DNA from 4 places in the Streptomyces sp. NPDC054872 genome. Region 3 is predicted to be linked to each of the others. Evidence: riboswitches for the same ligand, from Rfam matches in the RefSeq annotation. Region 3 holds a riboswitch; each other region holds the start of a gene.
The links. Region 3 has a riboswitch for cyclic di-AMP ahead of ACWGIH_RS14185 (M23 family metallopeptidase). Riboswitches for the same ligand answer to the same signal wherever they lie in the genome.

Region 1 (5,198 bases), on a different contig from region 3:
TCGAGGAAGAGGTCCCCGCCCGCGCCCTGATGGCCGCCTATCGCCTCCCGGAGGACGGCACGCGCGCGTGCGACGCGGCCGACCTGGCGCTCACGGTCCTCGGCAGCGGCGAGTCCTCCCGGCTCTACAACCGCCTCGTGCGCCGCGACCGCACCGCCGTGGCGGCCGGGTTCGGCCTGCTGCGGCTCGCCGGCGCCCCCTCGCTCGGCTGGCTCGACGTGAAGACGTCCGGTGACGTCGAGGTCCCCGTCATCGAGGCCGCGGTCGACGAGGAGCTCGCCCGCTTCGCGGAAGAGGGCCCCACCGAAGAGGAGATGGAGCGCGCCCAGGCACAGCTGGAGCGCGAGTGGCTCGACCGCCTCTCCACGGTGGCGGGCCGCGCGGACGAACTCTGCCGGTACGCCGTCCTGTTCGGCGACCCGCAGCTCGCCCTCACCGCCGTCGGGCGCGTCCTGGACGTCACCGCGGAAGAGGTCAAGGCTGCCGCGGCGGCCCGCCTGCGCCCCGACAACCGCGCGGTGCTCGTGTACGAGCCCATCGACGGCGCTGCCGCCACCGAAGCCACCGACGAGGACGAACAGGAGGCGGCGAAGTGACCGAGGCCGCAACGATGCAGTTCCATCCGCAGCCCCAGGCCGGCGCCGCACGGCCGTGGGCCTTCCCCGCGCCCGAGCGCGCCACCCTGGACAACGGCCTCACGGTGCTGCGCTGCCACCGCCCGGGCCAGCAGGTCGTCGCGGTGGAGGTCCACCTGGAGGCGCCGCTCGAAGCCGAGCCCGCGGGCCTCGACGGCGTCGCCACGATCATGGCGAGGGCTTTCAACGAAGGCACCGACAAGCACTCCGCCGAGGACTTCGCCGCGGAACTCGACCGCTGCGGCGCCACCATGGACGCGCACGCCGACCACCCCGGCGTGCGCGTCTCCCTCGAAGTCCCGGTCTCCCGCCTCCCGAAGGCGCTCGGCCTGCTCTCCGACGCTCTGCGCGCCCCCGCCTTCGCGGACAGCGAGATCGAGCGCCTCGTGCGCAACCGCCTGGACGAGATCCCGCACGAGGCCGCGAACCCGGGGCGCCGCGCCGCCAAGGAGCTCTCCCGGCAGCTCTTCCCGGCCACCTCGCGCATGTCCCGCCCCCGGCAGGGCACCGAGGAGACGGTCACGGCCATCGACTCGGCGGCGGTGCGCACCTTCTACGAGAAGCATGTGCGTCCCGCCACGGCGACCGCCGTCGTCGTGGGCGACCTGACCGGCGTCGACCTCGACGCCGTGCTCGCCGACACCATCGGCGCCTGGACGGGCGGCACCGCCGAGCCGCGTCCGGTGCCCCCGGTGACCGCGGACGACACCGGGCGTGTCGTCATCGTGGACCGCCCCGGAGCCGTCCAGACGCAGCTGCTCATCGGCCGCGTGGGACCGGACCGCCACGACCGCGTCTGGCCCGCGCAGGTGCTCGGCACGTACTGCCTCGGCGGCACCCTCACCTCACGCCTGGACCGCGTCCTGCGCGAGGAGAAGGGATACACCTACGGCGTACGGTCGTTCGCCCAGGTCCTGCGTTCCGCACCGGACGGCACCGGCGCCGCGATGCTCGCCATCAGCGGCTCCGTGGACACCGAGTCCACGGGTCCCGCGCTCGACGACCTGTGGAAGGTCCTGCGCACCCTCGCGGCCGACGGCCTCACGGACGCCGAGCGCGATGTCGCCGTGCAGAACCTGGTGGGCGTGGCCCCGCTCAAGTACGAGATGGCGGCGTCCGTCGCGGCCACCCTCGCGGACCAGGTCGAGCAGCACCTGCCGGACGACTTCCAGGCCCAGCTGTACCGCCAGTTGGCCGCGACCGGCACCGTGGAGGCCACTGCCGCCGTCGTGAGCGCCTTCCCGGTGGACCGCCTGGTGACGGTGCTCGTCGGTGACGCCGCGCAGATCGAGGAGCCCGTCAGGGCCCTCGGCATCGGTGAAGTGAGTGTGGTCACGGGCTGAGTGACAGTCAGGACATATCGGGACCCCAGTGGCTGAGATTCATCACTGGGGTCCTCATATGTCCGAATTGATATGGAGGTTACGTGTCTGGCCTGTGGCGTGCGCTACAAAAGCTCTGATCCGTTTGTCGTTTGAAAGATGGCCCGCTTAGCGTCATCCCGGCTGTTCGTCATGCAGTACGCCGCACCCGCGGCACCGGACAGTCATCGCCGAGTCCCCGTACGGCGCGAGCCAGGGGAGCCGGGGACCCACATGTCCCCTTGGGGTGAATCGGGAACCTTGCCGTCAGGTGAGGGACTCGTAGGAGACCTTCCTGCTCCGAACCCGTCAGCTAACCCGGTAGGCGAGAAGGAAGGAAAGGATCAGCCGCTTCATGGCGTTCACCCGTGCCACCGGGAAGCACCGTCGCCCGAGCCGCCTCACGCGTACGACCGCGAACGTGGCGGGCGTCGCCGCCCTCACCACCACCGGTGTCATCGGAGGCCTGGCCGCTCCGGCGCTCGCCGCCGACGACGCGGCGGCCCTTGAGCACACCGGCCTGACCCAGGCCGTCTCCGTCGGCGACTCGCTCGCCGAGAGCATCGACGCGCAGGCCACTGTCCAGCAGGAGGCCGCCGACGCCGCCGCGGCCGCCAAGAAGGCCGAAGAGGCCGCGAAGAAGAAGGCCGAAGAGGCGAAGCGCAAGGCCGAGGCCGAGGCGAAGGCCAAGGCCAAGAAGGAGCGCGAGGCCAAGGAGCGTGCCGCTCGCGAGGCCGAGCGCAAGCGCCTCAACAGCTACGTCTCCCCGATCTCCGGCTCGTACGTCTCCACGGGCTACCAGACCGGCGGCGCCATGTGGTCCTCCGGCAGCCACACCGGCGTCGACTTCCACGCCGCATCCGGCACCTCGGTCCACGCGGTCGGCTCCGGCACCGTCGTCGAGGCCGGCTGGGGCGGCGCCTACGGCAACAACGTGGTCATCAAGATGAACGACGGCACGTACACCCAGTACGGCCACATGTCGTCCCTGGGCGTCACGGTCGGCCAGACGGTCACTCCGGGCCAGCAGATCGGCCTCTCCGGCTCCACCGGCAACTCCAGCGGCCCGCACCTGCACTTCGAGGCCCGCACCGGCGCGGACTACGGCACGGACATCGACCCCGTCTCGTACCTCCGCTCGCACGGCGTCAACGTCTGACCCCGGCGGTCCAAGGCGGACGCGTGAAGCGCCCCTGATTCACCGAAAGCCCCGGCTCCCCGAGAGCCGGGGCTTTCGCCGTTCCCGTATCTCCTTTGGCCAAAAGTATCCCTGGATTTCAGCCTGCCGTCGGAAATTCGGCCGCCCTGCAATAGAGTCACAGACCAGGCGTCGATCGACCGCGTTTCGCGGGGATTAAGGCGGAGGTCAGTCATGCGCATTCCCGCGCACTCGGTATGCACGGCCATCCGGGACGACATCGTCTCCGGTGTCTACGAGCGGGGTGGCCGGCTCACCGAGGAACTGCTCGCGCGCCGCTACGGGGTCTCCCGCGTCCCAGTGCGCGAAGCCCTGCGCACCCTTGAGGCCGAGGGCTTCGTCGTCACGCGCCGGCACGCGGGCGCGTGCGTGGCGGAGCCCACCGAGCAGGAGGCCGCCGACCTCCTGGAGATCCGCGCGCTCCTGGAACCCCTGGGCGCGGCCCGCGCCGCCCAGCGCCGCACGGAGGCGCACCTGAAGGTCCTGCGCGGTCTCGTCAGGCTCGGCCAGGAGCGGTCGAGGCGCGGCCACAGCGAGGATCTGCGCTCCCTGGGCGGCTGGTTCCACGAGACGCTCGCCCAGGCATCCGGCAGCCCGGGCCTCACGGCACTGCTCACCCAGCTCCGGCACAAGATCGCCTGGATGTACGTGGTCGAGACGACGGCAGCTCCCGCCGAAGCCTGGGCCGAGCACGCCGCGATCGTCGACGCGGTGGCCCGCGGGGACGCGGAGCGGGCCAGGTCGCTCACCGCCGCCCACACGGAGCGGACGACGGCCGCGCACCGGCCGCGCTTCTTCCCGCGCGGTCACCGGACCGCGACGGTGATCGTGTGAGGGATTCGCAACATGCCGTAAACACGGTCGGCCTCCGGCATTAACACAGGCGCCGTATACAAAGAAGTGCTATTCGGTGGCGGAGTAATTGTGCTGCCCGAATTCCGCTTTCGATGTCCTGTGCCGGTATTCGGTAAAAGGGGACAGAAAAGCCGTAGGGCCCGCCCCCATTTCGGGGGAGGGCCCTACGGCGTATGAGTACCAGCCTTGGTCAGACGGTCTCGGGGAGTTCCTCGAGGCCGTCCGCGACCAGCTTCGCCAGACGGTCGAGGGCGGCGTCCGCACCCTCGGCGTCGGAGGCGAGCACGATCTCCTCGCCGCCCTGCGCGCCCAGACCGAGCACCGCGAGCATGGAGGCGGCGTTCACGGGGTTGCCGTCAGCCTTGGCGATCGTCACGGGGACGCCGGCGGCGGTGGCCGCGCGGACGAAGATGGAGGCGGGTCGGGCGTGAAGGCCCTCGGCCCAGCCGACGTTGACGCGGCGCTCAGCCATGTGTTGCTGCCCTTCCAGGTGTCTCACACTTGTCTAGACCAGTGTCTCATGCCGTCGCGAGTGCTCCGGCGGCCGTCGGTCCGTACGGTGCCTGCCGATGGTCCGGTGCCCCGTCGACCGTACGTCCTCGAGCCCCGGGCCCTCGTCCCGCTGTTCGACGTCTCCTAGCCTGCCCCGGCCAAGGCGCCCCCGCGACCCGTACCCTGGGCCCATGCAGACCCCGTCGGACCGGCACGCATACCCTTCCCACTGGGAAGCCGATGTCGTCCTGCGTGACGGAGGCACCGCCCGGATCAGGCCGATCACGGCCGAGGACGCGGACCGCCTGGTCAGCTTCTACGAACAGGTCTCGGACGAGTCGAAGTACTACCGCTTCTTCGCGCCCTACCCCCGGCTGTCCGCCAAGGACGTGCACCGCTTCACCCATCACGACCAGGTGGACCGGGTGGGTCTGGCGGCCACGGTGGGCGGCGAGTTCATCGCCACCGTGCGCTTCGACCGCATCGACGAGCGCGGCATGTCCGCCAGCGCGCCCGCCGACGAGGCCGAGGTCGCCTTCCTCGTGCAGGACGCCCATCAGGGCAGGGGAGTCGCCTCCACCCTCCTCGAACACATCGCCGCCGTCGCCAGGGAGCGTGGCATCCGCCGCTTCGCCGCCGAGGTGCTGCCCGCGAACA
Region 2 (5,198 bases), on a different contig from region 3:
GCTCAACATCGATCCGCCCGACCACACCCGCCTGCGCCGCCTCGTCTCCAAGGCCTTCACCCCCCGCCGTATCGCCGAGTTCGCGCCCCGCGTGCAGGAGCTGACCGACCGGCTCATAGACCAGTTCGTGGAGAAGGGGGAGGCCGACCTCATCCACGACTTCGCCTTCCCGCTCCCCATCTACGCGATCTGCGACCTGCTCGGCGTGCCCCGCGAGGACCAGGACGACTTCCGCGACTGGGCGGGGATGATGATCCGGCACGGCGGCGGGCCCAGGGGAGGGGTCGCCCGGTCGGTGAAGAAGATGCGCGGCTATCTCGCCGAGCTGATCCACCGCAAGCGCCTGGAACCCGGCGACGACCTCATCTCCGGGCTCATCCGCGCCTCCGACCACGGCGAGCACCTCACCGAGAACGAGGCCGCCGCGATGGCCTTCATCCTGCTGTTCGCCGGCTTCGAGACCACCGTCAATCTGATCGGTAACGGCACGTACGCCCTCCTCACCCACCCCGAGCAGCGCGAGCGGCTCCAGGCCTCCCTCAGGGAGGGCGACACCGCGCTCTTGGAGACGGGACTCGAGGAACTCCTCCGCTTCGACGGGCCCGTCGAACTCGCCACCTGGCGGTACGCCACCGAGCCGCTGACCGTCGGAGGGGAGGACATCGCCGCCGGCGACCCCGTCCTCGTGGTCCTCGCAGCCGCCGATCGCGACCCCGCACGATTCGACCGACCGGACACGCTCGACCTCTCCCGCCGCGACAACCAACACCTCGGCTACGGCCATGGCATTCATTACTGTCTCGGCGCACCACTGGCCAGGCTCGAAGGGCAGGCCGCCCTCGCGACCCTCCTGCGGCGCCTCCCTGACCTGCGTCTCGCGGCGGAACCTGGTGATTTGAGGTGGCGTGGCGGCCTCATCATGCGTGGACTCCGCACGCTTCCCGTGGAGTTCACACCCGCACAGCAGAGCAAATAATCGGCGAATGAGAAGCCCCCGAAACGACGTTTAGCTGACGGACCGTCAAGACTGTGACTTTCACGTGATCTCCGCTGCATCGACTTGTGACAAGCGTTCGACTGCCGCTACGTTCACCGACGACTCGGCATCCCGTGCCGCAGTCGTCGCTCCAGTCACGCGAAAGGCAACCGCATGCTCTCCGGCAATGGTCGTCACCGACGCCCCCGCCAGGCCCCGGCCCTGATCGTCGCGGCAGGAGTGGCGGGGTCGGCCATCGCCATCCCGCTGCTCGGCGCCACCAGCGCGAGCGCGGCGGACACCGCCACGTGGGACAAGCTCGCGGAGTGCGAGAGCGGCGGAGCCTGGAGCGCGGACGCGGGCAACGGCTACTACGGCGGACTCCAGCTCTCGCAGCAGACCTGGGAGGAGCACGGCGGCCTCGACTTCGCACCGAGCGCCGATCAGGCGAGCCGTTCGCAGCAGATCTCCGTGGCCGAGAAGGTCCTCGACGACCAGGGGACCAAGGCCTGGCCGAGTTGCGCGCCGGTCGCGGGGCTCACCCAGGACGGCGCCGCCGCCGACGTCGACCCGGGCGCTCCGATCGCGATTCCTTCTGGCGAGCCGTCGGAGTCGAGTGACTCCAAGGACTCGGAGGGCTCGACGGACTCGAAGGGTCCGAAGGACTCGAAGGGCTCCGGTGAGTCCGACGAGCCGTCCGAGTCGGTCGAGCCCTCGGACGATGCCGAGCCGTCCCAGAAGCCCGACGCCGACGACGCGTCACGAGACAAGAATCACGACGACTCGGGCAAGTCGGATGACTCGGGTGACTCGACCAAGTCCGGCGACCCGGACAAGTCCGGGCGCGACGAGGACACTTCGCCCGCCGCCGAGCCTTCCACCGGCGAGGGCGAAGGCCGCCACCGCGGCGGCAGCGCCGACGACGAGGCATCCGAAGGCTCCGCGCGCGAGGGTTCGGGCCGGCACGCCTCCCGCGGCGACGAGCGCGAGCACGACGTCTCCGACGGGACGTACACGGTCCGCTCCGGGGACAGCCTCTCGGTCATCGCCGACGACCTCGACGTGAAGGGCGGGTGGACCGAGCTGTACGCCGGGAACGAGAAGTCCGTCGGCTCCGACCCCGATCTCATCCTTCCCGGTCAGAGCCTCGATTTGGGCGAAAAGTAAGGGTAGTTGACGAGTCGCTTTGCGCTCGTTGTCCCAATTGGCGTAAGTGAGACATGGGTCTCAGAAGCCCTGATCGTCTTTGGAAATCGGCCGTTGGCATGACTACGGTCGTGACCGCTCGCCACAGCGGGCCCCGCCGGTCGGTACGCCGAGTCCTGCCAACGGCCGTTCGGGAACAGTCGTCGCGCAAGCGCCGTAGGCAGGAGCGGGGGAACCAAGGTTTCCGCCGGGCCCGGCCGTTGAACGGCCTCGCGAGAGCGAGGCGGGGAGACGGCCAGGAACGGCTAGGGGTTAAGTCGCGCTCAGGAAGCGCGGCCGGGCAACTTCATCGGCCCGAACCCGACAGCTCACCTCGCAGGCGTCGGTGAGGGGATCACTCATGCTGTTTTCCAGCAAGGGCAAGCACCGCCGCCCGTCCAAGGCCACCCGCGTCGCCACGCTCGCCGGCGTCACCGGTGTCGCGGTCGCAGCCCCGCTGATGGCGGCCGGCCAGGCCTCCGCCGCCACGAACTCCGAGTGGGACGCCGTCGCGCAGTGCGAGTCCGGCGGCAACTGGTCGATCAACACCGGCAACGGCTACACGGGCGGCCTGCAGTTCTCGTCGTCCACCTGGGCCGCGTACGGCGGCACGAAGTACGCGCCCACCGCCGACAAGGCCTCCAAGGCCCAGCAGATCGAGATAGGCGAGAAGGTCCTCGCGGGTCAGGGCAAGGGTGCCTGGCCGAGCTGCGGCGTCGGCCTCTCGGGCGCCTCCAACGAGGGTGGCGGTGCGCAGGAGAGCGCCCCGCAGCAGACCCAGGAGCAGCCCAAGAGCCAGCCCAGCGCCCAGACCGAGCAGCCGCAGCAGGCCGCTCCGAAGGCCGAGGCCGCCCCGAAGGCCGAGTCCAAGAAGACCGTCGAGACCCCGACCGGCAAGACGGTCAAGAAGGGCGACGGCGAGTACAAGGTCAAGAAGGGCGACACCCTCTCCAAGATCGCCGATGCCAAGGACGTCAAGGGCGGCTGGCACAAGGTCTACAAGCTCAACGGCGACATCATCGACAACGCCGACATGATCTACCCCGGCCAGCAGCTCCACCTGAGCTAGGACGCCGGGGGAGGCGGGCGGCGCTTCGGCGGAGGCGCCGCCCGCCCCACCCCCCGTCCCCACGGGTCCACCCCGTCCCGGTGCGCGTATCCCCCGTACGCACCGGGGCGGGGTATGTTTGTTCCGTTCGTAAACATTTCGCTCTCGGTTTGTCCACAGGACGGTCGGTCGGCTGGCTGTTGTCCGGGAGCCGGTTAGGCTCGTGTCCGCGAGGCCAACGCCTCGCGTACCCGCGTCACATCCCAGAAGGAGATGCTCGTGCCGTCCATCGACGTCGTCGTAGCCCGGGAAATCCTGGACTCCCGAGGCAACCCCACGGTCGAGGTCGAGGTCGGCCTCGACGACGGCAGCACGGGTCGTGCCGCCGTTCCGTCCGGTGCGTCCACCGGTGCTTTCGAGGCCATCGAACTCCGTGACGGTGATCCCAACCGTTACATGGGCAAGGGCGTGGAGAAGGCCGTCCTCGCCGTCATCGAGCAGATCGGCCCGGAGCTCGTCGGGTACGACGCCACCGAGCAGCGCCTGATCGACCAGGCGATGTTCGACCTCGACGCCACCGACAACAAGGGCTCGCTCGGCGCCAACGCCATCCTCGGCGTCTCGCTCGCCGTCGCGCACGCCGCGTCGGAGGCCTCCGACCTCCCGCTCTTCCGCTACCTCGGCGGCCCGAACGCGCACCTGCTGCCCGTTCCGATGATGAACATCCTGAACGGCGGGTCGCACGCCGACTCGAACGTCGACATCCAGGAGTTCATGATCGCGCCGATCGGCGCCGAGTCGTTCTCCGAGGCCCTGCGCTGGGGCACCGAGGTCTACCACACGCTGAAGAAGGTCCTGAAGGACAAGGGCCTCTCCACGGGCCTGGGCGACGAGGGCGGCTTCGCCCCGAACCTGGACTCCAACCGCGCCGCGCTCGACCTCATCCTCGAGGCCATCAAGCAGGCCGGTTACGTCCCCGGCGAGCAGATCGCGCTCGCGCTCGACGTCGCCGCGTCCGAGTTCTACAAGGACGGCTCGTACGACTTCGAGGGCAAGTCCCGCTCGGCCGCCGAGATGACCGAGTACTACGAGGAGCTCGTCGCCTCGTACCCGCTCGTCTCCATCGAGGACCCGCTGTTCGAGGACGACTGGGCCGGCTGGAACGTCATCACCGAGAAGCTGGGCGACAAGGTCCAGCTCGTCGGCGACGACCTCTTCGTCACCAACCCGGAGCGCCTCGCCCGCGGCATCGAGGAGAAGTCGGCCAACGCCCTCCTGGTGAAGGTCAACCAGATCGGCTCGCTGACCGAGACCCTCGACGCCGTCGAGATGGCCCAGCGCAGCGGCTTCAAGTGCATGATGTCGCACCGCTCCGGTGAGACCGAGGACGTCACCATCGCCGACCTCGCCGTCGCCACCAACTGCGGCCAGATCAAGACCGGCGCCCCGGCCCGCTCCGAGCGCGTCGCCAAGTACAACCAGCTGCTCCGTATCGAGGAGATCCTGGACGACGCCGCGGTGTACGCGGGCCGTTCGGCGTTCCCCCGCTTCAAGGGCTGAGCACCTCCGGTCCTCGGCTCCGCTGAGTAGATACGTACGTCCCCGTACTCGGTCCCGTACCGTGTGCGGGGACGTTCGTACGTATCGGGGAGGCGGCACACATGGCCGTGAAGGACCGCGACCGGTTCTCCACCGCGACCAGGCTGCGGCTGCTCGGCGAGCAGACCGCGGAGCGTGTCTACCGCTCCCAGACCAAGCGCCAGGCGCGCCGCTCCCGGCTCACGGGACGCGCCGCGCTTCTCGCGCTCGTGCTGTGTTCGCTGGTCGTCGCGCTCGCCTACCCGATAAGGCAGTACGTCTCCCAGCGCGCCGAGATCGCCGACCAGCGCAAGGAGCAGGCCGAGCGACGCGAGCACGTCGAGAGGCTGAAGGACGAGAAGGCCCGCTGGCGGGACGACGCGTACGCGGAGCAGCGCATCCGGGACCGGC
Region 3 (5,198 bases):
GCGGTGACGCACTTCAGGACCCGCGTGCCCGCCTATTTCTATCTGGAGTCGGACGGACCGCTGCCCGTGTCGCCCGCGGGCAGCGGCATCGACACCGCGGAGAAGCTCCAGAAATACTGGTTCGGGCAGAAGACCTTCGCCGACGGCCTTTCCCAGGAGACGTGCCGGAACTTCAAGCACGCGAGCTACTCCCTCGCGGCCACCGCGCACATCGCCGAGACCGCCTGGCACCAAGGCGTCGACCTGTACGGCGAGGTCAAGGAGCGGCTGCGGGCCGCGCTGGAATTCCACTCCGGATACCAGCTGGGCGCCGTGGCGCCGGACTGGCTGTGCGGCGGCAAGGTGCGGCGCGACATGGGGCCCGACACCGAGGTCGGCCTCAACCACCTGCGGGAACGGCTGCGGCTCGACCTGCCGGAGACGGAGAGGCTGACGCGCGAGCAGCGGCCCGAGGGAACGGACGACCTGTTCGTGGCCTGGGAGACGCTGACGCACGCCGAGAACGCGTGAGCGGAAGGCCCCGTTCGTAGGCGGTTCGCCGCCGGTTCGCTTTCACTCCCCCTGATGGCGTAGAGTTGCATTCAACGGCGCGGGGTGGAGCAGCTCGGTAGCTCGCTGGGCTCATAACCCAGAGGTCGCAGGTTCAAATCCTGTCCCCGCTACTAAAGACCGAAGGCCCGGATCCAGAAATGGATCCGGGCCTTCGGTGTTTCCGCCGCCGAGGTGAAGTCGGTGTTCCTGAGCAATACGGCCGGTAACCCGGTCGGCCCACACCGGTCGCCCCACGCGGCCCCTCCGGGAACCCTGAGTGAGTGGGGCAGCGAGGAGGAGACGGCGGGGGCGGCAAGCGTCCCGATGTCCGGCACGAGCGGGCGCTCGTGCGGGCTCTCCCCCTGCTGCTCATCGTCCTCGGCATCGTGTACGACGTGTCGACCCCGCCCAGGTTCACCGCCGTGCCCCTGTTCACCGCGGCCCCGCTCATCGCCGCGCCTTTTTACTCGCTGCTCAGCACCATCCTCATCGGCGTCGCCTCCTGCACCGCCGTGCTCGCCCTGCACTTCAAGACCAGTACGGCCACCGACGTCGAGGCCACCACCGAACTGATCACGGTGGTGACCGTCGCCGTCCTCGCCGTCGTCATCAACCGCGTCGTACGCCGCGGCGACAAACAGCTCGCATCCGCCCGCTCCATCTCCGAGGCCGCCCAGCGCGCCGTGCTGCCGCAGCCGGACCCCCGCATCGGCGGTCTCGATGTCGCGGCGCGGTACGAGGCCGCGGAGGCCGACGCGTTCATCGGCGGCGATCTGTACGCCGTGCAGGACACCCCGCACGGCGTACGCGTCGTCGTCGGCGACGTACGGGGCAAGGGCATGGGCGCGGTGGCGGCCGTGGCCGTGGTGATCGGGGCGTTCCGGGAGGCCGCCGAGCAGGAGACCACCCTGGAGGCGGTGGCGCAGCGCCTGGAGCGTGCCCTCGCGCGTGAAGGCACGCGGCGCGACGGGCTCGACGCCTTCGAGGGGTTCACCACCGCCGTCCTCGCGGAGATCCCGCACGGCGACGGTCCGGTGCGTCTCATCAACCGCGGACACCCGGGCCCGCTGCTCCTGCGCGGCGACGGGCGGCTGTGCGTCCTGTCGGCCACCGAGCCCGCGTTGCCGCTCGGGATGGGCGAGCTCGGCGCCTGGCCGGACCGCGCGGACGAGACGGAGTTCCCGCCGGGGGCGATGCTGCTGCTCTTCACCGACGGGCTCTCCGAGGCGCGTGACGTCCGGGGCGACTTCTACGACCCGGCGGCGCGGCTCGGCGGCCGGATCTTCCCGGGGCCCGGCGGACCCGACGCGCTCCTGACGACGCTCGTCGAGGAAGTGCGGCGCCACACCGGCGGCGGGGGCACGGACGACATGGCGTTGCTGGCGGTGCGGCGGCCCATGTCACCGGCCGTGACGGAAGGACACCACTCCGCATAACAACTGACGTACTGTCAAGGAGATGTGAAGCTCCGGTGTGTGAAGAAGTGGGGGCAACTCGCCCCGTTCCGGCCCTCGGTGTCCCGATAAGTACGGGCCGTGAGCGTTAACGATCAGCCGGAACAGCTTGGAATACCGCCCTGCTGTCTATTAACGTTCGATAACGCAGCGCGGTCGTCCCAGCCGTCACTCGAGTCGGCTCCGCGCGCACGCGCCTAATCCCGAAAGGGAGCCGGGGAACCACTAATTGGGGTGAATCGGGCGTCTGTGCATCCGTGCCAGATGTTCGTAGGAGACCTTCCTGCTCCGAACCCGTCAGCTAACCCGGTAGGCGAGAAGGAAGGAAAGGAGTGCGCCCCCGTGGCGTCCAACCGCCCTGCCCCCCAAGGCGTTTACGTACCGAATGACGACGATTTCGGTGGGTACGACGACAATTCCTGGGAGGAATGGAACCCCACCGAGGAGTCCATCCGTCCCGTCCGCGGCAGGCACCGCGTCCACAAGCGGGGTGGTGGCGGGCTCGCCCGCAGCTCCACGGTCCTCGGCGTAGGCGTCATCGCCGCCGTCGGCGCGGGTGGCATCGCCACCGCGCAGGACGGCAAGCCCCCGGTCTCCATCGCGATGCCGGACCTCTCGGCCGTCACGGACTCGCTGCCGGAGGCCAAGTCGCTTCCGGGCGTGGGGTCCTTGATATCCGACGGCTCGTCAGGCGAAGCTTCCGCGGACAGTGGCGTGACGACCGCCGCCGCGCCCCTCAGCGCCGCGGGCCTCAGCACCGCCGACGCCGAGCAGGGCACCACGGACGCGGGCGAGGCACTGCGGGCCCGCATCATGGAGCAGGCCGAGAACCAGCAGGACCAGGCGGACGACGCGGTCCAGAAGGCCGCCGAGGAAGCCGCCGTCAAGCAGGCAGCCGAACAGGCCGCCGCCAAGCAGTCCGCGGCCGAGAAGAAGATCGCCGCCGAGAAGGCCGCCGCGAAGAAGAAAGCCGAGGCCGAGGCCAAGAAGAAGGCCGAGGCGGAGCGCCTGGCCAAGCTCGCGAAGAGCTACACCCTCCCCGTCGCCTCGTACACGCTCACCGGCACCTTCGGTCAGCCCGGCTCCATGTGGTCCTCCGGCTACCACACCGGCCTGGACTTCGCGGCCCCGACGGGCACGCCCATCAAGGCCGTCCACTCCGGCACCATCAAGGAAGCCGGCTGGGCGGGTGCGTACGGCTACCGCACGGTCCTCGAACTCGACGACGGCACCGAGGTCTGGTTCTGCCACCAGTCCTCGATGAACGTCAGCGCCGGCCAGAAGGTCACCACCGGCGAGACCATCGGCCGCGTCGGCGCCACCGGCAACGTCACCGGCGCGCACCTCCACATGGAGGTCCACCCGGGCGGCGACTCCACCGGGGTCGACCCGGCGGCGTGGCTGCGCGGCAAGGGCCAGTCGATCTGAGGCGACCCGAGATCCCCGGCGGTCCTGGCGACAACCCCCCGACGTCAGGGCTGCCGGTTCGGCATGCCCGCCCACCGCGCGGCCGTTCCCGTGTGCCGCCGTCCCGGTGAATGAAACCGGCATCCCGTTGTGCGGAATGCCGCGGTCCACAAGGGCGTTGATCCCCTCATGACTTCTCTCCGCAAGCTTGGCTCCTCCGACCTCGAGGTCTTCCCGCTCGCCCTGGGCGGCAACGTCTTCGGCTGGACGGCCGACGAGGCGCAGTCCTTCGACGTGCTCGACGCCTACACCGCCGCGGGCGGCAACTTCATCGACACCGCCGACGTCTACTCGGCCTGGGTGGACGGCAACAAGGGCGGCGAGTCCGAGACCGTCATCGGCAACTGGTTCGCCGCGCGCGGCAACCGCTCCGACGTCGTGCTCGCCACCAAGGTCGGCGCCCACCCCGACCACAAGGGCCTGTCCGCGAACACCATCAAGGCCGGTGCCGAGGAGTCGCTGCGCCGCCTGCGCACCGATTACATCGACCTGTACTACACGCACTACGACGACCCGACCGTCCCGGTCGAAGAGGTCATCGGTGCCCTCGACGACCTGGTGACGTCCGGCAAGGTGCGCGCCATCGCGGCGTCCAACGTGACCCCCGAGCGGCTCCAGGAGTTCCTGGACTTCTCCGACCGCGAGGGCCTCGCGCGCTACTCGGTGCTGCAGCCGCACTACAACCTCGTCTCGCGCGACACGTACGAGGGCCAGCTGGAGCAGGTCGCCTCCCGCTCGGGCCTGGCCGCCGTCCCGTACTACGCGCTCGCCTCCGGCTTCCTGACCGGCAAGTACCGCCCGGGCGCGACGGTCGACAGCGCGCGGGCCCAGGGCGCCGGCAAGCACCTGGAGACCGAGCGTGGCCGGCGTGTGCTCGCCGCGCTCGACGAGGTCGCCGAGGCCCGCGGCGCGGAGCTCGCGACGGTCGCCCTGGCGTGGCTCGCGGCCCAGCCGACGGTGGCGGCACCGATCGCGTCGGCCCGTACGGTCGAGCAACTGCCCGCGCTGCTCGCGGTGGGCGAGCTCGAACTGACGGACGCCGAGGTGTCGACGCTGACGGCGGCTTCGGCCTAACCCCGGTAGGGGTTGTACGCGGGGTAGGGCATCGCCGGCTGGGCGTACGGATATCCGTAGGGGTGCGGCTGGGCGTAGGGCTGCTGTTGCGCGTAGGGCTGTGCGTACGGCTGGTGGTGGGGCTGCCGGTATCCGTAGGGAGGCGGCATCGGTACGAGCACGGGTGCCGTCGCGCGGGCCGCGTAGGCGAGGGCGGGGCGCGCGGCCTCGCGGCGCTCCCACAGCGCGTGCAGCAACTCCCGCTCCCGCACGACGAAGTCGGCGCCCGCCTTGCCCCTGCGTCCGCGGTGGCGCAGGAGCGCGAGAGACGTCGCGTACGCCTCGTACTGGGCGACCGCGCGGGCCGCGGCCTTGCCCTGGGTGTACGAGGCGTAGTCGCGGGCCAGGGTGCGGGCGCGCATCGTGCCGAGTGCGTACGGCTCGGGAGCGGTGAGCCAGCCCGCGATCGCGTACGCGGGCAGTTCGGCGCGCACGATGCGCAGGCCGCGCTGCCTGGTCCAGATCGCCAGCCAGGTGAGCAGGCCGAACGCGGGCAGCATGAACGTCGCGTACACGGCGAAGAAGCCGTAATCCCCGAAGCTGGCCGAGCCGTTCCACAGGGCGTGCAGGCCCATCGCGAGGAGCAGTCCGGTGAGCGGGAGCAGGACGCGCCGCCAGTTCCGCCGGTCGGCG
Region 4 (5,198 bases), on a different contig from region 3:
GGCGTCGGAGCCGACAGCCCATGCCCGGTCAGGACCGAACGCCACGGCCTCGTTCAGCCCGGCCTGCGGGCGTATCTGGGCCGGCACCGGGACGTGTCGCCAGGCAGTGGGCTCCGCCGCGGCCGAGCTCATGACGGTGATGGCGGTCATCGCGACGGCGAGGACCGCGACGAGAAGTCGGCGCACCATGGTCAGCCTCCCAGCCGCTCGCTCATCAGGTTCGGTTTCGAGCCGTAGATCTCGACGGTCCCGAAGGACAGCAGCGCTGACCCGGCCCTCGTCAGCGCTCGCGGTTTCACGTCGATGGCGTTCGTGCGCTCAAGACCGTAGGAGAAGGTGGTGCGGGAGCCGTTGACCCGCGCGTACTTCGACTGGAACGCGCGGTCGCTGCGCACGGGCAGCCACAACGCGCCGTCCGGACCGCGCACCATGGCCTCGGTGTAGGTGTCGCCCAGGGGCGGGTAGGTGGTGCGCCAGGTGTGGCCGTTCCAGGTCATGAGGTAGGTGCGCGGCGCGCCGTCGGTGTACTGGCTGCCGCCGACAGTGACGCGGCCGGAGGGTTCGAGCAGCATCGTGTGGACGTTGCTGTTCGGCGGCAGCGGCACCTTCGCGTCCCGCCAGGCGGTGCCGTCCCAGCGCAGGACGGTGGTCCCGCTGGTGGTGTCCGCCCAGGCCCAGGCGTCGGTGGCCGTGCGCGCGGTGATCCCCATCACGTACAGCACGCCCTCGGGGGTGGACTGTGTGGTCCAGCCGGAGCCGTCGTAGTGCAGGACCTTCAGCCCGGTGTCGTCCTCACCGACCACCCACGCGGCACCGGGCACGGCGGCGAAGTCCTGGTAGGTCCACAAGGTCTGCGGCAGGGGGATGGTGCTCCACCCTTCCGCCCCTCCCGCGGACCGGCGCAGGATCTCGCCCGTTCCCTCGCGGTTGTGCAAGATCCATGTTTCCTTGCCGACGAACTGCACCTTGCCGAGCCAGCCCGACTTCTCGGCGCCGGGGAAGCTGCTGTCCCGGCTCCATGCCGAGCCGTCCCACCGGTACAGCATCGGCCGCACCCAGTCGGTGGTGTGCTCGTACCCGGTCGCCCAGGCCTCGCCCGGGCCGCGGGCGGCAAGATCGGACACGGTCACGGGGGGTGCGGCCGCGGGCACCGGCAGCGCCGACCAGCTCGGCGTCACGCGCGGCGCGTCGGCTTCGGCGGACGGCACAGCCGCGGCAGGAGATACGAGCGTGACGGGTGTGACGACCGCGGTGCACGCGATGACAAGGCAGATGACGACCGCACGGAGACCGTTCATGAGACCCCCCAGAACGCGAAGGTCGCTCACCTTATGGGCATGCACCCGTCCGTGAATAGACGGGTGCATGCCAATTCGCGGTGCGTCCAGGGAGCGATTCTCCGGGCCCGTGCCCGGGGGGTGCGGGCAGCCCTGAGCCCCGGACGCAGCGCGTGCCGGGGCTCAGGGCGATCCAGACCGGGTTTCCCTAGTAGGGACCGTTCACGTTGTCGATCGAGCCGTACCGGTCGGCCGCGTAGTTGCAGGCGGCGGTGATGTTGGCGACCGGGTCGTAGCTGTCCAGCGAGGTGCCGGTCACGTGGTAGGCGTCGAAGGTGGGGCCGATGACCTGCAGGAGCCCCTTGGACGGGGTTCCCGCGGCGGCGTTGACGTCCCAGTTGTTGATGGCCAGCGGGTTGCCGGAGGACTCGCGCATGACGTTGCGGTGGATGCCCTCGTACGTGCCGGGGATGCCGTGCTGGGCCATGACGTCGAGCGACTCCCTGATCCAGCCGTCGAGGTTGTTGGCGTACGTCTTCTTCGCCGGGGCGACGGCGGGCTTGGCGGCATTCGAGCGCTCGGAGCGGTCCGCCCGCTCGTCGGACGCCTTGGAGGCGGCCGCGTCGTCCGCCGGAGCCTTCTGGCCGACGGTGATCTTGAGGCCGGGGTGAATCAGCTTCGGGTCGGCGCCCAGAATGCTGCGGTTGTCCTCGTACAGCTTCTTCCAGCCGCCGCTGACGGAGTGCTCGCGGGCGATCTTGGCGAGAGAGTCTCCCGCGGCGACGACGTACGTCTTGGGGGCGGCGGCGGGCTTGGCGGCCGCCGCGGGCTGCGCCGCGGCGGCGGCGGTCGCGCCGATCACCGGGAGGACGAGCACGGCGCCGCCCGTGCCTGCCGCGGCGATGCCCCGGCTGAGCGAGCTGGACTTGGGACGGCGGTGCTTACCCTTTGCAGGCATGACGAATTCCTCTCCGTCGCCTACGAGGTGAGCTGTCGGGTTCGGACGGGAGATGTCCGGTCGCACTGTGAATGCGACTTCACCCCGAGCCGTTCCGGAATCCGGATCGGCGGCTTACCTGGGTCCCCCGCTCCTGCCGTGCGTAAGTGAGTGAGTACGGGAAGGGTTTCCGGACAGCGGCAGGATTCGGCGTTCCATCCGGATTGACGGTGAGGTTAGGCGAGAATGCCCGGACGGAACAAGGGCGGAATTTTCTCCGGGAATGCGCGAGGCCCATTCCCGGAGTTCGCGGCTCGTGGGCTCATTGATCAATTAGCCTCAACTTTGTTTGGGTGAAACGAAAATGCGCCGAGCGGCCCTTTGGAGCTCGTTCCGCGGGTGTGACTCATTCCACTGCGTCGCGATGCCAAGTGGGTGTAGAAGTGTCCTTATTCGCAAAACCGGACATACTGCGATGCCCATTTTTCGTGTCAAAACGGGCACTGCCTTTTGGTGTGTGCCCAGCGGTGGGCGTCTTATGGCGGCGCTCGATAAAGGCCTCAGTTCGTCGCCGGGGAGCGGATCGGAGTCGGGCGGTGGGTGGCAATTCCCCAACCGCCATGTCTGCGGCGCCCAGTTGGCAAGCGGAAAAGGCTAGTTCGCGTCAGGAGCCGGGCAATTTAGCGGTGTTGACTCCCGGGTCCTGGATTCTGCCCGTCAGGCAGAGCTGAGCGGATGGGCTGCCGTGGCCGAACGCGGGGGCCAGGCGCGCGGGGCGAGGATGCCGAGGACGTACGCCCGGGCGACCAGGGCGGGGCGGGTCGTGGCGCCCAGGAGTTGCCGCAGGCGGCTCAGGTGGTAGTCCACCGTCTGCCGGGACAGCCGCAGCGAGGCGGCGATGTCACTGTTGCTGCTGCCCTCCGCCAGGAGGGAGAGGATGCGGATCTGTGCGGCCGTGAGCGAGGGGTGGGCCTCGTGAGCGAGGCTCTGATGCGTGACGACGGCCCAGACGTGACGGGCGTGCGCAGCGGAATGGCCGACCGTCGTCAGGTGCAGCTGCGCGCGGCGTTGCCGCCCCCGGGCGTCGACGAGCACGGCGGATGTCTCCACCCGTCTGGTGCGGCGGGCTATCAGACCGTTCCATCTGCGGTGCAGCTGATCGAGGTCGGAGGCAGGGGCGGGAGCGAGCAGCGTGTGCGCGCGACGGCCGACCAGATCGGGCAGGCCGACGTGGAAGAGATCGGCGGCCGCCGAACTCGCCTCGATCACCCGCCCGTTGGCCGAAAGGAGCGCGCAGGGCAGACCGCTGTGGTCCCGCAGCGCCTGCAGGTTCTCCTCCGCCTCCTGGCGTTGGACCAGGGCGCGCAGGTGGTCCGTGATGTCCACATAGATTCCGGCGACGCAAGCCTCCGTGTTCTCCCGCACGGGGAAGCGGTGCCCGGCTGCCTGGCCGACGCTGCCGTCCGGTCGGCGATAGCCGAGGGTGTGCCGCACCGGAGTGCCCCGGGTGAGGATCTCCTGGTCCAGGGCGCGGAACTGGACGGCCTCGGCAGGGGCGTCGAAGTCTTCGATGTATCTGCCGGTGAGTTCCTTGGGCGTGGTGCCGTAGAGGTGTGCGTAGGCGTGGTTGGCCCACAGATAGCGTCCTGCGCGGTCCCGGATGAACGCGGCGGCCGGGGCGAGATCGACGAGGTCCGCGAAGGTGGTGTACCGGTGCGGGGCGTGCGCGTCGACCTCCACCGCGAGACCACGCGTACGACGGTGGGCGCGGGTCTCGTCCAGAGGCCAGCTCACGTCGAAGGTGCGCCCGTCGAACTGCGCCTGCCAGCTGACCTCCTCCGGCGGATGCCCCGGGTCCGAGAGTTCCTCGTGCATGCGCTCCAGGAAGCGCTGCGCGGTCCCGGTGTCGGCGAAGGCGCCGCCTCCCCTCTCCAGGACCTGCCACGGCTGGTCCACCTCCCACCAGAACGCAGGCAGGTGTTCGAGCAGTGCCTTGAGATTGGAGTCGTTCACAGTCGTTTCTCCGTCCGTATTCAACTGGTTGACGCACAGTCACCAGGCGATGCGTATCCCGCGTCGATCTCGCGCATGCTCGGTTCTCGGCCGAAGTGGCGGCCGTCCGGCGCCGTCTGTGCCTGCGGCACTCAGGCATTTGCCTGAATGTCAGACGTCCCCGTTGGCGCTGCGGGCGCCCGCCGCCTGGTCCCCTTGAGTGTGCGGGTGAACACGCCCTGCAACGTACGCCCCGGTGACCCCGCATGTTCTACGCGCGTCACCGATGCGGACGACGACATGCCTCAACCGGACGAATGGAGAGGGAACTTCAGTGAGCAAGGTGCTGTTAGTGCATGCCAAGGGTGGTCCGCCGCTCGGTCACGTCCTCGCACGGGCGGCCGCAAGGGCGGAAGTGCACCTGCTGGCACTCAGCGCACTTCCTCCCACTGTGGCGGACACGGCCGAGCGGCTGTGCGCCTCCGTCGTGACGCCCGCCGACGCGCGCCGCGCCGACCTGGTGTCCCTGATCGTCTCGCGGGCCGAAGCCGTCGGCGCGGCCTCGGTGCTCACCTTCTCCGAGTACGCGGTCGTGGCCGTCGCAGAGGCCTGCGAGGTGCTTGGCCTGGCGGGGGCGGGCAGCGCCGCCGCGCTGGCACGCGACAAGCGGCTGATGCGTCGTACCTGGCACGAACACGGCCTTCCGCAACCGGAGTTCCGCCCGGTGGCCACCGAGGCGGACCTGCGCAAGGCGGCCCGGGACCTTCCCTTCCCGCTCCTCCTCAAGGCGGCCTGGAGTGCGGGGTCCACCGCACACCAGATCATCCGCGCCCCGCACGAGGCGTCCGCCGCGTGGCGTCGATCGCGCGAAGTGATGTCCGAATCGGCCCAGCTGGGGTACGCGGAACTCCATGTGGCCGAGGCCGACGCGGACTTCGTGGTCGAGCAGATCGTGAGCGGCACCGCCTCGGACTGGTTCGACGAGCCCGGCT

Region 1: linked by a shared signal. The riboswitch ahead of ACWGIH_RS13640 (M23 family metallopeptidase) and the one ahead of ACWGIH_RS14185 (M23 family metallopeptidase) in region 3 are both predicted to bind cyclic di-AMP.
Region 2: linked by a shared signal. The riboswitch ahead of ACWGIH_RS42835 (transglycosylase family protein) and the one ahead of ACWGIH_RS14185 (M23 family metallopeptidase) in region 3 are both predicted to bind cyclic di-AMP.
Region 4: linked by a shared signal. The riboswitch ahead of ACWGIH_RS08695 (transglycosylase SLT domain-containing protein) and the one ahead of ACWGIH_RS14185 (M23 family metallopeptidase) in region 3 are both predicted to bind cyclic di-AMP.

What each region holds. Positions count from the first base shown of each region.
Region 1 is NZ_JBSGYY010000009.1:130,062-135,259, reverse strand. Features, by position in the region: gene ACWGIH_RS13650 (M16 family metallopeptidase) at 1-596, shown strand, start outside; gene ACWGIH_RS13645 (M16 family metallopeptidase) at 593-1,978, shown strand; cyclic di-AMP (ydaO/yuaA leader) riboswitch at 2,176-2,339, shown strand; gene ACWGIH_RS13640 (M23 family metallopeptidase) at 2,352-3,155, shown strand; partial or broken gene ACWGIH_RS13635 (GntR family transcriptional regulator) at 3,369-4,072, shown strand; gene ACWGIH_RS13630 (HPr family phosphocarrier protein) at 4,240-4,521, opposite strand; gene ACWGIH_RS13625 (bifunctional acetate--CoA ligase family protein/GNAT family N-acetyltransferase) at 4,733-5,198, shown strand, end outside.
Region 2 is NZ_JBSGYY010000072.1:397-5,594, forward strand. Features, by position in the region: gene ACWGIH_RS42825 (cytochrome P450 family protein) at 1-976, shown strand, start outside; gene ACWGIH_RS42830 (transglycosylase family protein) at 1,151-2,143, shown strand; cyclic di-AMP (ydaO/yuaA leader) riboswitch at 2,325-2,519, shown strand; gene ACWGIH_RS42835 (transglycosylase family protein) at 2,523-3,230, shown strand; gene eno (phosphopyruvate hydratase) at 3,489-4,769, shown strand; gene ACWGIH_RS42845 (FtsB family cell division protein) at 4,871-5,198, shown strand, end outside.
Region 3 is NZ_JBSGYY010000010.1:20,009-25,206, reverse strand. Features, by position in the region: gene ACWGIH_RS14200 (alginate lyase family protein) at 1-510, shown strand, start outside; tRNA gene ACWGIH_RS14195 (tRNA-Met) at 589-662, shown strand; gene ACWGIH_RS14190 (PP2C family protein-serine/threonine phosphatase) at 813-1,967, shown strand; cyclic di-AMP (ydaO/yuaA leader) riboswitch at 2,170-2,316, shown strand; gene ACWGIH_RS14185 (M23 family metallopeptidase) at 2,328-3,413, shown strand; gene ACWGIH_RS14180 (aldo/keto reductase) at 3,582-4,526, shown strand; gene ACWGIH_RS14175 (PrsW family glutamic-type intramembrane protease) at 4,523-5,198, opposite strand, start outside.
Region 4 is NZ_JBSGYY010000005.1:274,775-279,972, reverse strand. Features, by position in the region: gene ACWGIH_RS08705 (hypothetical protein) at 1-189, opposite strand, end outside; gene ACWGIH_RS08700 (hypothetical protein) at 192-1,298, opposite strand; gene ACWGIH_RS08695 (transglycosylase SLT domain-containing protein) at 1,486-2,235, opposite strand; cyclic di-AMP (ydaO/yuaA leader) riboswitch at 2,238-2,394, opposite strand; gene ACWGIH_RS08690 (PAS domain S-box protein) at 2,932-4,227, opposite strand; gene ACWGIH_RS08685 (ATP-grasp domain-containing protein) at 4,559-5,198, shown strand, end outside.